Regions from separate parts of the Insulibacter thermoxylanivorax genome, predicted to be linked through region 2. Evidence: predicted binding sites of a transcription regulator. Region 2 holds the regulator's gene; the other holds the start of a gene.
What was found. The regulator Rex, encoded in region 2, represses fermentation and respiration genes when NADH is low (regulators of the CRP and FNR family bind a similar motif). The targets are predictions, from matches to a motif close to TTGTGAAATATTTCACAA.
Positions count from the first base shown of each region.

Region 1: a site for Rex is predicted at 2,175-2,192, ahead of pflB (formate C-acetyltransferase). Genes of this name have one in related genera too.

Region 1 covers NZ_BMAQ01000003.1:24,750-28,591, reverse strand. The annotation lists gene PRECH8_RS01780 (SLC13 family permease) at 1-1,391, shown strand, start outside; gene PRECH8_RS01775 (DUF2383 domain-containing protein) at 1,500-2,018, shown strand; gene pflB (formate C-acetyltransferase) at 2,249-3,842, shown strand, end outside.
Region 2 covers NZ_BMAQ01000001.1:215,649-219,490, forward strand. The annotation lists gene dinG (ATP-dependent DNA helicase DinG) at 1-1,354, shown strand, start outside; gene PRECH8_RS01090 (redox-sensing transcriptional repressor Rex) at 1,375-1,998, shown strand; gene PRECH8_RS01095 (amidohydrolase) at 2,083-3,336, shown strand; gene PRECH8_RS01100 (cell wall elongation regulator TseB-like domain-containing protein) at 3,329-3,842, shown strand, end outside.

The DNA.
Region 1 (3,842 bases), on a different contig from region 2:
TCTCCGAAGCTCTGGAAACTGCGGGCTACGGCAAGCTGGGCTTCTTCTCCGTGACCCCCGTTGGGACCATCGCTTTGGTTACGGGAACCCTCCTCATGATCCCGCTGAGCAAGCTGCTTGTCAAAGAGGGTCGGGAGCGCAGCGGGATGAAGCACAATACGAAGCGGCGCTCGCTGAAGGAATTGGCACGGCAGTATCAGATTGCACAGAATTTATACCGCCTTCAAGCGCTGGAAGATTCGCCGATTCTGCGGAAACCGCTGGCTAACCTGAACATTACGGGACGGTATCAGGTCAGCGTTGTTGAGATTCGGCGTAAGACGCAGAAGAGTCCGTTCTTCAAGACGATCAACCAAGAGGTGGCAGGGCCGGCGACTTGGATCCAAAGCGGCGATATCCTCTATGTCTTCGGAGCCTTCGAGCAGGTAGAGCGATTCGCTGCGGAATGCGGGCTGCAGCTGCTGGATACACAAGCAACGGAGAAGCTTGACGAGGGCAGGATTCGGGATATGTTGTTCCATGAGATCGGCATCGCCGAGGTGCTGCTGACGCCTGATTCCAAACTGATCGATAAACAGGTGAAACATTCGAACTTTCGGGAGAAGTTCAATGTGAATATCCTCGGTATCCGGCGCGGCAGCAGCTATATTCTCCAGAATCTGAAAGACGAGCGCATCCGCTTCGGCGATGCTTTGCTTGTACAAGGAACCTGGGACAATCTCGACAAGCTTGCGCAGGAGCAGGAACATGTCGTCGTTGTGGGGCAGCCTTTGCAGGAAGCGGCTAAGGTAACGCTGGATCACAAGGCACCGATCGCTGCCGGCATTCTGCTGCTCATGGTGATCATGATGGTCTTCGATCTGCTGCCTTCGGTCATCGCCGTGCTGATCGCTGCGATCTTGATGATCGTAACCGGCTGCCTCCGCAGCATGGAAGCAGCATACAACTCGGTGAACTGGGAGAGCATCGTGCTGATCGGCGGGATGATTCCGATGTCCCTCGCGATTGAGAAGACCGGTGCGGCGGCGCTCTTGTCGGAGGGATTGGTGCAGGGTCTGGGGCAGTATGGTCCGCTGGCACTGCTCGCTGGATTGTACTTAGCAGCGTCCATCGTCACGCTGTTCATCAGCAACACAGCTGCCGCTGTCCTGTTTGCCCCGATCGCGCTGTCGGCAGCGGTACAGATCGGGGTCAGTCCCTATCCGTTTATGATCGCAGTCGCCGCAGCCTCCAGCTTCTGCTTCGCTTCGCCGTTCTCAACGCCGCCGAACGCCTTGGTGATGTCTGCGGGAAGGTATACATTCAGCGACTATCTGAAAGTCGGCCTTCCCTTGCAAATCTTGCTCGGTGTCGTCATGGTACTGGTGATGCCGCTCATCTATCCCTTCTAATGCGAAGAGCCGACATGGTTCTGACAGCTTCGGGCATACTACATTTAGGCAGACAGCGTAAGAAAGTATGTAAGTAAGCGATCAAACAGCCCGAAAGGAAGATGACTGATGGAGAAGATGGTCCAGCCCGATAAACAGAAAGTGATCAACGAATTAAATCGTTTCGTGCGCGGACGTTATATGGGGCTCCACCAGTATGAGCAGTTAATCCTGCATGCAAAGGATCCCCAAGTGAAAGAGATGTTGCAAAGATTTCAGAAACATGCGAAGCTGGGCACGATCAAGGTGGTCAATCGCATCAAAGAGCTGGGCGGAGAACCCGTTGACGACGGATTGAGTTTGGATGCCCCACTCGATCCGTCGTTGTCCTGTGAGCTGCTGATAGACGCCTTTCCCGACATAACAGACTACCTTCGGCCGATAATGATCAATCTTGGCGAGCAGCGCGGCGGCACCTTCCTTGTACTCTTGTTTCGTAATCTCCGCCGCTGTTCTTGTGGGACGAGCAACGATATTGCTAAATCCGATGCCTCATCATTCCCTTCAAATACAGCGAAAAAACCACTTCTACCGCCATATATTAGCACAAATTCAGCAGTACGGATTCCGTTCGTTTCCTTTCAATAAAGATGTTCGCCCCCTATTGAAAGTAAATAAATGAAATGAAAAACCTTTCATTTACTGTTTTTAGCGTATAGTCTATAACATCGAAAAGCCTTGATTCTAAAGGATTTTGGGCGATTGGAGGGCAGTTCAATCGCTTTTCACAATTGTGATATTTGTTTGTGAAATTTATCACATTATGATCGTAAGGAATAGTCTATACTTTCAAGTAAAAGAGCTAGGAGGTGCTTGCAATGGCAGTTAAGGAACCTGAAACAATTCAAGCGAGCGGTCAACATCCATGGCGCGGATTCAAATTCGGCAAATGGATGAACCAGATCGATGTGAACGATTTTATATCGAGGAATATAACTCCGTACCACGGCGACGAGTCTTTCCTTGAAGGACCAACCGAAGCAACAGTTGAGCTCTGGAAGATCATTCAAGAACTGTCCAAGAAAGAACGGGAAAATGGCGGCGTACTTGATGTTGACGTGAACACGGTATCGACGATTACGTCCCACAAGCCTGGATATCTGGACAAGGACAAAGAGAAGATCGTTGGATTGCAAACGGATGAACCTTTCAAACGTTCCTTCCAACCTTTCGGCGGTATCCGCATGATGATCCAAGCTTGCGAAGCGTATGGATTTGAAGTTCCTGAAGAGATGATCGAGATCTTCACGAAGTATCGCAAGACACACAACCAAGGTGTGTTCGATGCTTATACACCGGAGATGCGCAGAGCGCGTTCCGCGGGGATCATCACGGGACTGCCGGATGCATACGGCCGCGGCCGGATCATCGGTGACTACCGCAGAGTTCCGCTTTATGGTGTTGATTTCCTGATCGAACAGAAGAAAAAAGAACAAGAACTTCTCGAAGTCGATGTCATGCTCGATGATGTGATCCGTGATCGCGAGGAGCTGACCGAACAGATCCGAGCACTGGGAGAGCTGAAAGAAATGGCTGCTTCCTACGGATACGACATCTCGAAGCCTGCTGCGAACGCAAGAGAAGCTTTCCAATGGCTGTACTTCGCGTATCTGGCTGCGATCAAGGAACAAAACGGCGCAGCGATGAGCTTGGGACGCGTCTCCAGCTTCCTGGACATCTATATCGAGCGTGACCTGCAAGAAGGTACACTCACGGAGAAGGAAGCTCAAGAGCTGGTTGACCATTTCGTTATGAAACTGCGGATCGTGAAGTTCCTGCGTACACCGGAATACAACGAGCTGTTCACCGGCGACCCGACTTGGGTAACCGAATCGATCGGCGGTATGGGATTGGACGGCAGAACGCGTGTAACGCGCAACTCCTTCCGTTTCCTCCATACGCTGTACAACCTGGGTCCGGCTCCGGAACCGAACCTGACCGTTCTATGGTCCGAGCAATTGCCTGAGCCGTTCAAGAAGTACTGCGCGAAGGTATCCATCGAGACCAGTGCGATACAATACGAGAACGACGATCTCATGCGTCCGATCTACGGCGATGACTACGGCATCGCATGCTGCGTCTCGGCGATGCGCATCGGTAAGCAGATGCAATTCTTCGGTGCACGGGCTAACCTGGCTAAGGCTCTGCTCTATGCGATCAACGGCGGCGTAGATGAGAAGTCCGGCGTGCAAGTTGGACCGGTTATGCCGAAGATCACATCCGAGGTGCTCGACTACGACGAGGTCATGAGCCGTTACGACGACGTGCTCGAGTGGTTGGCTAAGCTCTATATCAATACGCTGAACGTCATTCACTACATGCACGACAAATATTGCTACGAGCGTATCGAGATGGCGCTGCACGATCGTGAGATCATCCGGACGATGGCATGCGGAATCGCCGGTCTATCCG
Region 2 (3,842 bases):
TGCGAGATCAGGGGCGATCTATCCGCTGATCGAGCAACTGGCGGCGAGCGGCCATGAACAAGGTCAGGCATGGGCCGAGCAGCTTGAGACATTGATCCCGGTGATTCATGAGGTCAAGCAGGACTGGGAGCACTTGTCCGGAATTCTCTACGAAGCTGCGGAGAGAACCGCCGGCACTTCCCAAGGGGACAACAGCATGGTCTTGCGCTTGAAGAAAGAGCAGCTTCCTGGAAACTGGGATGATTGCGTAAATATAGAGGACAATATCTATATGAAATTAACGGACATCTGCCGCAAGCTGGAGAAGGTAGCAGCGGGGATGAAGGAAGCTGAGAGCAGTTACAATCTGCAGAGTGCGGTCACGGACCTCAGCGGCAATATCGTGAACCTTGTGAAAATCCGAGACCACCTGCGCTTCTTGATCCAGCTTGATGATCCTAATTATGTTTACTGGATTGAGGCGAATGCCTTCTACAAGCATCGCTCGCTGTCGTTCATGAGCGTGCCGATCGATGTGAGTGAGCTGCTCAAGGACCAGTTATTCGATCAGAAGGAGAGCGTCGTGCTGACCTCTGCCACCTTGTCCGTTAATCAAACCTTTGATTATGTGGTTGAACAGCTAGGACTTAAGGAAGCCCATGACGAAGGACAGGTGAAGACGGTCCAGCTCCCTTCGCCGTTCCGTTATGATGAACAGGCACTTGTCTTGATCCCGCGGGATTTTCCAAGCATACGCGGTTCACACGCCGACAATCGCTTCCTCGAGATGCTGGTTCGTTCGCTGGCTGAGATCTCGCTGGTCAGCGAAGGCAGGATGATGGTGCTCTTCACCTCGTACAAGATGCTGCGGCAAGTGCACGGTGAGCTCAAGAACCGCCTGACCCAGCACCATATGCAGGTGCTTGGACAGGGAATCGAGAGCACAAACCGCAGCAAGCTGATTCGCATGTTCCAAGAAACGCCCAAATGCGTGCTGCTTGGCACCTCCAGCTTCTGGGAAGGGGTGGATATCCCGGGTGATGCGTTAAGCGTTCTGGCGATCGTCAGACTGCCTTTCCAGCCGCCGAATCACCCTTATGTGGAAGCGAAGAGCGAATATATGAAGAGCCGCAACATGAATCCATTCATGAAATATTCCGTACCGCAGGCGGTTATCCAGTTCAAGCAAGGCTTCGGCAGGCTTGTGCGCACGGTTAATGACAGAGGAATCGTTGTCGTGTATGATACTCGAGTGATCGATACGCAGTATGGCAAATATTTCTTGCGATCGCTGCCTAAACCGCGTATGGAGCAATCCGCTGCTGCTGACATGGCCGCACGTATTCGAGAGTGGCTGCAGTCTTCATATACTTGACGATGAAGGGAAGGGGTAGTATGAAGTCTTCGCTCAAAATATCCGAAACCGTCGTGCGTCGTTTGCCGATCTACCTTCGCTATCTGAATGAGCTGAGCATGAGAAATGTTCAAACGGTGTCATCTCAGGAACTGGGCAATCGGCTTGATCTCAATCCGGCTCAGATCCGCAAGGATCTAGCGTACTTCGGAGAGTTCGGCAAGAAGGGGATAGGTTATGATGTCAGTTATTTGATCGAGAAGATCCGGCAGATCTTAAAGCTTGATCAGACGATCAATGTGGCGCTGATCGGGGCGGGTAATCTGGGGGTTGCCCTCTGCAACTACAATATGTATCAGAAGGACAATATGAAGATCCAAGCGGTCTTCGATAATCATCCAGACAAAATCGGCCAGACGATTAATCATCTGACTGTACTGCCGCTCAGTCAGATGCATGAGAAGATTAGAGCCGAGAACATCCGGGTAGGGATCATCACCGTGCCTGCATCGGAGGCGCAGAACGTCGCTGATCAATTGGTTGAGGCAGGCATTGAGGGGATCCTGAACTTTGCGCCGACGATCATTAAAGTGCCCGAGCACATCCGGGTGCATTATGCAGATTTTACAGCAGATCTGTTAAGCTTGGCATATTATCTGGAGTGAGTTCTGGGATTACTTGTAAGAGGAAGAATAGTCAGGAGGTAGGGAGCTTTGCGTATAAGGATCAAAGATGGGCTGTATCTAACGATGGATGAACAGAACTTGTATGCCTCCGGTGATCTGCTGATCGAGGATGACCGGATCATTCAAGTCGGCGGGCAGGCGCCGGAAGATTGGCAGGCGGATGAGACGATCAGCGGCAAAGGGAAACTGTTCATGCCCGGCCTGGTCAATACCCACGGTCACACGCCGATGTCTCTCCTAAGAGGCTATGCTGATGATCTGGCATTGCAAGTATGGCTTGAAGATCATATGTGGCCGATGGAAGCGAAGTACACGGAACAGGATGTGCGTTATGGTTCGCTGCTCTCCATCGTCGAGATGATCAAGGGCGGAACGACGACCTTCGTTGATATGTACGATCATACGGAGGTGATCGCCGCTGCTGTGGAAGAGTCGGGCATGCGCGCCGTCTTGACGCGGGGCGTTATCGGTCTGTGCTCGAAGGAGGAGCAGCAGGCGAAGCTGCAGCATGCCGTTAACTTCGCAAAGGAATGGCACGGCAAAGCCGATGGCCGGATCACGACGATGCTGTCGCCGCATGCCCCTTATACATGCCCGCCGGATTATATTGAACAATTCGTCGAGGCTTCCCGCGATCTGAATCTGCCCATCCATACGCATATGTCAGAGACGATCAAGGAAGTGGAACAGAATGTGAAGGATTACGGCGCAAGACCCGTCGAGCATCTGCTGAAGCTCGGTGTGTTCGACAGGCCTTGTCTGCTGGCTCACGCCGTCCACCTGACGGATGAGGAGATCAGCATCTTGGCTGAATATGATGTGCGAGTCTCCCACAATCCTGGCAGCAATTTAAAGCTGGCAAGCGGCATCGCCCGTGTCCCGGAACTGCTGCGTGCCGGGGTGAAAGTCTCCTTGGGCACTGACAGCTCGGCCAGCAACAACAATTTGGACATGTTTGAGGAGATTCGGTTGGCCGCACTGCTGCACAAAGGGGTTACGTATGATCCGACCGTAGTGCCGGCGTTAACGGCGCTTCGCATGGGTACGATCGCAGGCGCTGAGTCGATCTGGCTTGATGAGGTGGGACTCTTAAAACCCGGTTGCAAAGCGGATATCATCGCCATTGACATCGATCAACCGCATATGATCCCGCATACGGATCTGGTTTCGCATATCGTGTATTCCGCTTCCCAACATGATGTTACCGATGTATGGGTTGATGGCAGACAGCTGTTAAAGAATCGAGCACTAACGACTCTGGACGAAGAGCAGATCCGCTGGGAAGCGGCAAGATGCTTTGAACGGTTAAATGGCTAGAAGCAGATTGGAAGAATGGCGGGAAGAGAGCAGGCGCCGTACCATTCGGGCGGCCATCATCAGCAGTGTCACCCTTGTGCTTCTGGCTCTCTTCCTCTTACATCGCTGGTATGTATCGATCCATGCATCGTATTGGGAACAGCGGGATATGAGCGTCAGCGAGGCGGTCTATGCCGGCCAGCTAATCGAAGTATGGTCCTCCGAAACCTATAACGGCGAGCAGCCCTGGTTCATCATCCAAGGGATGGATGAGGAAGGACAAGCGAAGATCGTATGGGTATCCGAAGAGCAAACCATCGTCAAACCGTTGGAGGAAGGAATCACAGAGGATGAAACGCGGCGGATCGTTCTGAACAGCAGCCCGTTAGCGTCGATCATTCGTGTGACGCCGGGCGTTTGGCAAGACGAGTTGTGCTATGAAGTCTACTACAAGGTTCCGCACCCTGACGGCGAAATCTATTACTATGCTTACATACGCTTCGAAGACGGCAAGTTGATCGAGACAC